2 regions of the Aeromonas encheleia genome follow, and region 2 is predicted to be linked to the other one. Evidence: predicted binding sites of a transcription regulator. Region 2 holds the regulator's gene; the other holds the start of a gene.
The links. The regulator LexA, encoded in region 2, represses DNA repair genes until DNA is damaged. The targets are predictions, from matches to a motif close to ANCTGTNTNNNNANACAGNT.
Positions count from the first base shown of each region.

Region 1 (4,415 bases), 740 kb from region 2:
CCCCACTTGCGATCGGTGCCACGCATCCTGACCGGCACGAAGGTCTGCAACAAGGCGCCATCCGGGCTCCAGCGGGTGACCACCTCGCCCTGGCCGAGCCAGCCCTTCAGATCCGTCGCCAGCCCCTGATCCTGCTGGCCAAGGAGGTTGCCGAGCCTGACCTCGAATCCCTCCACCCCGGCCACTCGGCCCTCGTGGCTGAGCAGCAGCACCTTGCCCTGCCCCTCATAGAGGGTCTTGTCCATCTCCTCCACCAGGCTCTGCAGCCTGGTCAAGGAGATATCCACCCCGACCATGCCGAGCAGGGTCCCCTGCTCCAGCAGGGGCGCCGTCACCGAGGTCATCAGCACCTCCTGGGTGCCGACCTCGTCGAGATAAGGCTCGAGCAGGCAGAGGGCCCGCGAGCGGATGCTGCAGCTGTACCAGCCATTTTCCACCCCGCCGTTGGCGGTCGGCTTGTCGTCGGCCAGCACGGCCTCATCCATGACCTCCAGCGTCACCTTGCCATCGACCCTGGCCCAGTAACTGGAGAAACGCCCCTTGTCATTGGCCCCCAGCGCTGTCGAGCCCTGGTAGTTGGCGTCCTCGCCATCGAGCTGATTGGGCTCGAAGACCCCATAGACCCCGAGCAGGTTGGCGGACGATTCTGCCGCATCCTGCAGCTGCTGGTTCACCGCGCCGCGCAGCGCCTCCGAGTGGACGAAGTTGTCGGCCGCGTTCTTGCGCTGGAACAGTATGCCCTCGGCCAGCAGGGTGGCCCGGAAATAGGCTTCATCGAGATAGCTGGTCACCCTGGCCGCCTGGGTAGCACCCATGGCCTGCATCCAGTTCTCCGCCGCATGTTGCGCCTCCAGGGTGGTGGAAGTGAGTACCTGCTCCTGCATGCGAGCGGCATTGAAGAGGGAGGACGCCACCAGTGCCGCGGCACTGGCCAGTAAACAACAGCCGGCGATCAGGGTGATCCGGCCCTGAACAGAAAGAGAACTCATGCCACATTTCCTGACTTCTAAAGGTGTAAGTACTGTATCGGTTTAGGAAACTAAAACTTAACCATATCAACTCAGATCCAGGCTGAGTTGGTTGATTTCCCCGGCACCGGGCAGACCCACCACCAGGCCGAGCAGGCGAATGGGTTTTCCTTGAGCCCGTTGCAGCCCCTCGTGCAGCAGGTCGTGGAACAGGGCGGCCTGATAACCCCCGCGGCGGTAGACGGTGGTCTGCTGAAAGTCGGCAAACTTGAGCTTGATCCCCTGCCCCATCAGCGCCTCGGCGGGGCAGGCCCGGGCGAAGCGCAGCTCCAGCTCGGGGATGAGCTGGCTCAACACCTGCCAGCAGGCCGCCTCGTCCAGCACATCGCTGGCGAGGGTGGTCTCCACCCCTATGCTCTTGCGCACCCGCTGGGCCTGCACCGGCTGATCGTCCTGACCCCAGATCCGCCCCGTCAGCATCTCTCCCAGCTTGCCGAAGCGGGCGCAGAGCTCCTCGGCAGAGAGGGCCCTGGCGTCCTCGCAGGAGTAGAGCCCCTGGGACTCCAGCCGATCCGCGGTTTTGCGCCCTATGCCGGGCAGCTTGCCGAGGGGCAGCTGGCGCACGAACTCGTCCACCTCCTGCGGCCTTATCACGAACAGGCCGTCCGGCTTGCGCTGCTCGGAGGCGAGCTTGGCCAGAAACTTGTTCGGCGCGACCCCGGCCGAGGCGGTCAGCCCCAGCTCGCTGACGATGGCGGCGCGGATCTCGGCCGCCATCAGGGTGGCGCTGCCGCCGCAGTTGGGGCTGTCGGTGACGTCGAGGTAGGCCTCGTCCAGAGAGAGCGGCTCCACCAGCTCGGTGTAGCGCAGGAAGATGGCGCGCAGCTGGCGGGAGACCTCCTTGTAGAGCGCCATCCGGCCAGGGATGAGGACCAGTGGCGGGCAGAGCTTCATGGCCAGGCCGCTCGGCATGGCGGAGCGCACCCCGAAGCGGCGCGCCACATAGTTGCAGGTCGAGATGACGCCGCGCCGATCGGCGGAGCCGCCGATGGCCAGCGGCACCTCGCGCAGGGCCGGGTTGTCCCGCATCTCCACCGCGGCGAAGAAGCAGTCCATGTCGATGTGAATGATCTTGCGCATACCACTGTATAAATAGACAGGCAATATTCCCATGCTACCCCAGCACTGTCATTTCTGCCAGCACGCGAGCGGAGGAGAGAGAATAGACTCTTAAGGCACCGTTCAATCTGAGACTCAAGGAGGAGAGAGATGAGAAAATTCTGGCTGGGACTCTGCCTGCTGCCGCTGCTGGGCATGGCCAAGGATCAACCGACCGCGGAGTGCAGCTGGCTGTTCGAGCGCATCGAGCTGCTGGAGAAGGCCATCAAACAGGGGGACGAGCTCGGCACCCGGGAGGAGCTGGCGCGCTGGCAGGCGGAGTTCAACAAGAAGCGCTGTCGCCAGTACGACTACTGAGCGCCATAAAAAAGCGAGCCGACCATGGGTCGGCTCGCTGGCATTCGAGAGCGGTTGTGACAAAACACGCGAGTCAGATGATCCGGTTATCGACCAGCATCTTGCGACGGGCCTCTTCCTTGGCCATCTTCTTCTTGCGGTTATCGCAGGGCTCCGGGCAATCACACTCCTTTTCGATCCCTATAGTGCCGAGCCCTCCACAGGAACCGGAAATGGTCTTCTTCTGGAAGATGTAGCCGATGGCCATGGCCACCACTACCGCCAGAAACACCCCGAAGGTAATCAGAAAAATCTGCATGTTGTTACCCCTTACTTCTTAACCAGATAGGGCTTGAAGGCATCCGAATAGGCCTCTTCGAAGCCGTCGTCCGTCTTGGTGATGATGAAGATCGCCAGCCCCCGCTCCTTGGCATAGGCCAGGCTCTTCTGCGGCCCCATCACCATGAACACGGTCGCCAACCCGTCTGCGGTCATGCAGGAGGGGTGGATCACCGTCACCGAGACCATGCGATGTTGGATGGGCTTGCCCGTCACCGGATCTATGGTGTGGGAGAAGCGCTTGCCATCCATCTCGTAGTAGTTGCGATACTCACCCGAGGTGGCTACGCCGTTGTCCCCCGGCAGGATCACCTCCTGCACCGAGCCGGCATTGGCGGTCGGCTTCTCGATGGCGACGCGCCAGGGGTGTCCCTTGCCGTTGACGCCATTGATGCGCAGCTCACCGCCGATCTCCACCAGGTAGTTGCGCGACCCCAGGGATTCCAGATACTCGGCGACCTTGTCCACCCCGAAGCCCTTGGCGATGGCGGAGAGATCCACGTAGAGATCCGGAATGTCCTTCTGCAGGGTATCGGCATCGGCGGAGGTGATCACGTGCAGATTGCCCAGCCCCGTCTTCTGGCGGGTCTGGCTGATCAGCTCGTCGGACGGCACCTTGGTCGGCCGCTTGTCCGGGCCAAAGCCCCACAGATTGACCAGGGGACCCACGGTCACATCCAGTGCGCCGCGGCTCTCGCGGCCAATGTGAATGGCCTCGGTCACCACCCGCGCTGTGTCGCGGGACACCACCAGCGGGGTCGAGCCCTTGTGCTGGTTGAAGCGCGACAGCTCGGAATCCGGTCTGTAGGTCGACATCTGATCGTTGACCCGCTCCAGCAGGACATCGACTTCGGCCTGCAGCTTGGCCGCATCTGTGACGCTGCCATCCGCCACCTTGATGGAATAATAGGTACCCATGGTGCTGCCGGTGATGTGGATCTCCGGCTTGGATTGGACCGTTTCCTGACCGCACCCCGTCAAGAAAAAGGCTAGCCCGAAGGCTAGCCAGGTCTTTACAACACTGTGCATGGATTAACCACCAAAGTCATCCAAAAGGATGTTTTCGTCTTCAACACCGAGGTTTTTCAGCATGTTGATGACGGCAGCGTTCATGACGGGAGGCCCGCACATGTAGAACTCGCAATCTTCCGGCGCCTCGTGGTTCTTGAGATAGTTCTCGAACAGCACGTTGTGGATGAAGCCGGTGTAGCCATCCCAGTTGTCTTCCGGTTGCGGATCCGACAGGGCGACGTGCCACTGGAAGTTGTCGTTCTCGGCGGCCAGCATGTCGAAATCTTCGACATAGAACATCTCGCGCTTGGAACGGGCACCGTACCAGAAGCTCATCTTGCGCTTGGTCTTCAGGCGACGCAGCTGATCGAAGATGTGGGAGCGCATCGGCGCCATGCCCGCACCACCGCCGACGAACACCATCTCGGCGTCGGTGTCCTTGGCGAAGAACTCACCGAACGGACCCGAGATGGTCACCTTGTCACCAGCTTTCAAGCTGAAGATATAGGAGGACATCTGGCCGGGAGGCGCGGTCCAGTTGCTGGGCGGCGGGGTCGCGATCCGCACGTTCAGCATGATGATGCCGAACTCTTCCGGATAGTTGGCCATGGAATAAGCACGGATGATCGGCTCATTGACCTT
Region 1 is NZ_LR134376.1:3,513,924-3,518,338, forward strand. It holds gene EL255_RS16155 (methyl-accepting chemotaxis protein) at 1-989, opposite strand, end outside; gene dinB (DNA polymerase IV) at 1,056-2,108, opposite strand; gene EL255_RS16165 (hypothetical protein) at 2,238-2,444, shown strand; gene nqrM ((Na+)-NQR maturation NqrM) at 2,518-2,742, opposite strand; gene EL255_RS16175 (FAD:protein FMN transferase) at 2,754-3,791, opposite strand; gene nqrF (NADH:ubiquinone reductase (Na(+)-transporting) subunit F) at 3,795-4,415, opposite strand, start outside.
Region 1: dinB (DNA polymerase IV) is a predicted target of LexA. The motif match lies at 2,111-2,130, and genes of this name have one in related genera.

Region 2 (4,415 bases):
TGAAGATATCCCGATTCAGGCCGAGCAGGCGCCGCAGCGCCGGCCACTGTCGCCAGCGCTGCCAGGCCCCCTGCCACACGTCGGCGGACAGATGGCGCAGTTGGCGGCTCACCAGCCAGAGTCCCACCCCCAGCGCGCCGTAGTCGGCCAGCAACGAGGCGGCGGCGACCCCCTTGACCTGCCAGCCCAGCCCCAGCACGAACCAGGCGTCCAGTACCATGTTGATGAGGTTGCTCAGGATCAGCAGCAGCATGGGGCTGCGGGCATCCTGCATGCCCAGCAGCCAGCCCATGATGACCAGGTTGCACAGCGCGGCCGGGGCACTCCAGATCCGCACCGACACGTATTCCCCGGCATAACCCTGCACCTCGGGCGAGCCGCCACTGAGCGCGATGAGCGCCGGCAGGAAGGGCAGCAACAGGAGCAGCAGTGCGGTGCCCAGACCAATGGCCAGACCCAGCGCCCGCGCCAGGGTGTCCAGCTGTCCCTCGGCGCTGGCGGCGCCATGAGCCTGGGCGGTCAGCCCGGTGGTGGACATGCGCAGGAAACCGAGCAGCCAGAAGAGGAGGTTGATGAGGGTGGCGCCGACCGAGACGCCGCCGAGGAACCAGGCCTGGCCGAGATGACCGATCACCCAGGTGTCCACCAGCCCGAGCAGCGGGGTGGTGATATTGGAAAACACCATGGGCAGGGCCAGGGCAAACACGGCCCTGTGACGCCTGGGATCCCGCAGCCAGGGCGGGATCAGCATGGGCAGGGCCACTGTTGGGGCATCATTCGTCGGCCAACCGCACTATCCGGCCAAAATCGGAGACCAGGGTCGTCATCGCCACATGGGGCACCTGCCCATCCACCATCTGGGGACGGAACACCGCCACCAGCTTGCCCTGCGGATCGATCAGCACTATGGAAGCCGAGTGGTCGATCAGGTAATCCTTGTCCCCGCTCTCCGCCATTGAGTAGACGAGGCCGAGGTTGCGCACGAAGGGGAACAGATGGTTGTGGGGACCGGTGGCGGCCTTGAACTCCGGCTGGAAGAAGGCGGTATATCGCTTGAGGCGGGCGCTGTCATCCCGCTGCGGATCCGCCGAGACGAAGACCACCTGGCTGCTGGGGGCGATTTTTTTCAGCTCAGGATAGACGGAGCGCAGATCCGCCAGCGTGGTCGGGCAGATGTCCGGGCAATAGGTATAACCGATGAACAGGAAGGTCCAGTGGCCACTCAGGCTGTCCGGGGTGAAGGCCTGCCCCTCGGCGTCGGTGAGCGTGAAAGGATTGATGTCCCGGCCCTGTGCGTAGTAGTCCGCCTGCTCGGGCAGGGCGGGCTGGCTCCAATGGTAGGCAGCCATCATGCCGCCGACCAGCAGCAGAAACAGCAGGGGGTAACGAGGTTTAACCATATAAAACAAAGCCTTGCTAGTCTAATCAGCCGAAGAAAGGGCTAAACGAATGGCTATTGTAACCCGCTCGGCACCCTTTTTGGCTACCCAAGGTCCGGATAGCGGTCTGGCGGAGGCTCGACAATTGGGGGAAACAGGCTGGGCCGACAAGCAAACAGAAGCCCCATATTGGATGGGGCTCGCAATAGATCCGGGTAACTCAGGGGCGCCGTCTGTGCTGCGCCTGCGTACGCTTGGCAACGGTGTGCAGCGGCACGACCGGGGCCGTCCAGGGGGCATCCGGCAGCCCCATGTCATGGTGGCGGCGAAACAGCCGCACCAGACGGACTATCTTGTCCTTGGGGCAGCCCAGCCAGATGGTCCAGCCATCGCCCTTGTGATAAACCCAGAGCGCATAAAACCACGTCATCCGGCTGCCCTTGATGAAGCGGGTAATGGAAGATGCGGGCGCTGCGGCCAGACCCGGATCCCATGGCGAGCTTGAAGCCATACCTGTCCTCCTTGCTCAACAGGTCACGCCGACCAGCCCCCTGGACACCCCAAGACACTGTCGCGTGCTGACTGTACGAGTCGCTTCGGGCCTTTGGCTCGCTCGATGTGCGAGCGCCCGAAGACTCTCCCTTCTATCCCGCGCCGCCTCGGCGCAGCGCCAGTGATGCATGCTCGCGGCCTTATGCTGGCCACTCAGGCAACCATCCGGGCCAGCGCTGGCGCACCGGGCCTTATCAAAGGATATATCCGAAATGCCCGCCGTGCGGCGGTGAGATGGAGACAAAAATGGCGGTCATCAGGGAGGACGCAAGCTAACGGGGGAAAAGGGGCAAAACGAGACGGCCTCCCGCAGGAGGCCGTGCCGTTACATCCAGTCGGCGTTGCGGATCACGCCGACGGCCAGACCTTCGATGGTGAGGTGCTGGCTGGAGAGATCCACCTCGATGGGAGAGAGCTCTTCGTTCTCCGGCAGCAGCCACACCTGGCTGCCCTTGCGCTGGAAGCGCTTGACGGTGACATCCTCATCGAGGCGAGCCACCACCACCTGGCCATTGCGCACTTCCTGGGTCTTGTGCACCGCCAGCAGGTCGCCATCCATGATGCCGATGTTCTTCATGCTCATCCCCTGCACCCGCAGCAGGAAGTCTGCCCGCGGATGGAACAGAGCAGGATCCACCTGATAGTGGCTCTCTATGTGCTCCTGGGCCAGGATCGGCTCACCGGCCGCAACCTTGCCGATCAGCGGCAAGCCGCTCTCTTCCGGCGCGACTTCCTCTTCCTCGAGCAGCAGCCTGATACCGCGGGAGGTACCGGGCATGATCTCGATGACCCCTTTCTTGGCCAGGGCCTTCAGATGTTCCTCGGCCGCATTGGCCGACTTGAAACCAAGCTTCTGGGCGATCTCGGCACGAGTCGGCGGCATGCCGGTCTCGCTCATGTTTACCTTGATCAGCGCCAGCACTTCGGCCTGGCGGGGGGTAAGAGGTTTCATAGGATTGGCACCTGTTTTTTTATACAGCACACTGGCAGTATATACAGTGCTGGGGCCAAGGCAAGGCGTTGCTGACATTTGTCGCATCCTTGTCGCACTTCTTGCCAGGAAATAGACCATTCTTGATCCTGCACAGCCACTCATCGTACCTCTCGGCGACAAGCCAACGGTGATTTGTTATGCTCACGCCGCATTTTTTGGAGAGCAGCACCCATGTCCATAGGACAGAACATTTCCAGAGCCATACTGCAATGGCCTATCAGCGGCTTGGTCAATCACAAGAGCCTGCCGGAAAACCCCATTACAGAACTGAACCTGGACCCGGCCAGACCCATTGTCTATGCCCTGAAAACCAGCTCGATCACCGACCTGATGACGCTGCAGCAATGCTGCGAGGATCTCGGTCTGCCCGGTCCCTTCACCCCGCTGGAGCTCGGTGACCAGCTGCTGCCGCGCTACGTCTGCCTGGATCGTCCGCCTCCCCTGTTCGGAAAACGCAACAAGCCACTCCCCTTCTTGCAAGAGTTTCACCAGCTGCTGGATCTGCACAAGCAGGATCCGGCGCTGGATATCCAGGTCGTGCCCGTCACCCTGTTCTGGGGCCGCGCCCCGGGCCGCGAGGGTGAAGAGGCCTCCGGCTGGAACATCATCAGCAGCCTGGCCCCGAACAGGCTCAAGAAGGCGATGATCGTGATCCTCAAGGGTCGCGAAAACCTGGTACGCTTCTCGCCGCCACTTTCCCTGCGCCATATGGCGGACAAGCACGGCACCGACGAGGCCATAGCCCACAAGCTGGCGCGGGTGGCCCGCACCCACTTCAGCCGCCAGCAGCTGGCGGCGACCGGCCCCAAGCTGCCGAACCGCAACCTGCTGTTCAAGCAGTTGCTGGATTCCAGCGTGATCCAGCAGGCGATCGAGGAAGAGGCCCAGCGCGAGGGCATCAGCCTGGAGAAGGCCCAGAAGCGCGCCCACGGCTACATGGACGAGATCGCCGCCAACTTCTCTTTCCGGCTGATCCGGCTCGGCGAGACTTTCCTCGGTTGGCTGTGGAACAAGCTCTACCGCGGCCTGTCGGTCAACGGCGCCGAGCGGGTGCGCCAGCTGGCGCAGGAAGGCCACGAGATCGTCTACGTGCCCTGCCATCGCAGCCACATGGATTACCTGCTGCTCTCCTACGTCATCTATCACCAGGGCATGGTGCCGCCCCACATCGCGGCCGGCATCAATCTCAACTTCTGGCCGGCGGGCCCCATCTTCCGCCACGGCGGCGCCTTCTTCATTCGCCGTACCTTCAAGGGCAACCCGCTCTACAGCACCGTATTCCGCGAATACCTGAATCTGCTGTTCGCCAAGGGCTACTCGGTGGAGTTCTTCACCGAGGGCGGGCGTTCGCGCACCGGGCGCCTGCTGCCGCCCAAGACCGGGATGCTGGCCATGACACTGCAGGCCATGATGCGCGGGCTGGACAGGCCGGTGACCCTGGTCCCCGTCTATCTCGGCTATGAGCACGTGATGGAGGTGAACACCTACCA
Region 2 is NZ_LR134376.1:4,252,569-4,256,983, forward strand. It holds gene dinF (MATE family efflux transporter DinF) at 1-751, opposite strand, end outside; gene EL255_RS19790 (SCO family protein) at 774-1,400, opposite strand; gene EL255_RS19795 (hypothetical protein) at 1,600-1,890, opposite strand; gene lexA (transcriptional repressor LexA) at 2,257-2,883, opposite strand; gene plsB (glycerol-3-phosphate 1-O-acyltransferase PlsB) at 3,097-4,415, shown strand, end outside.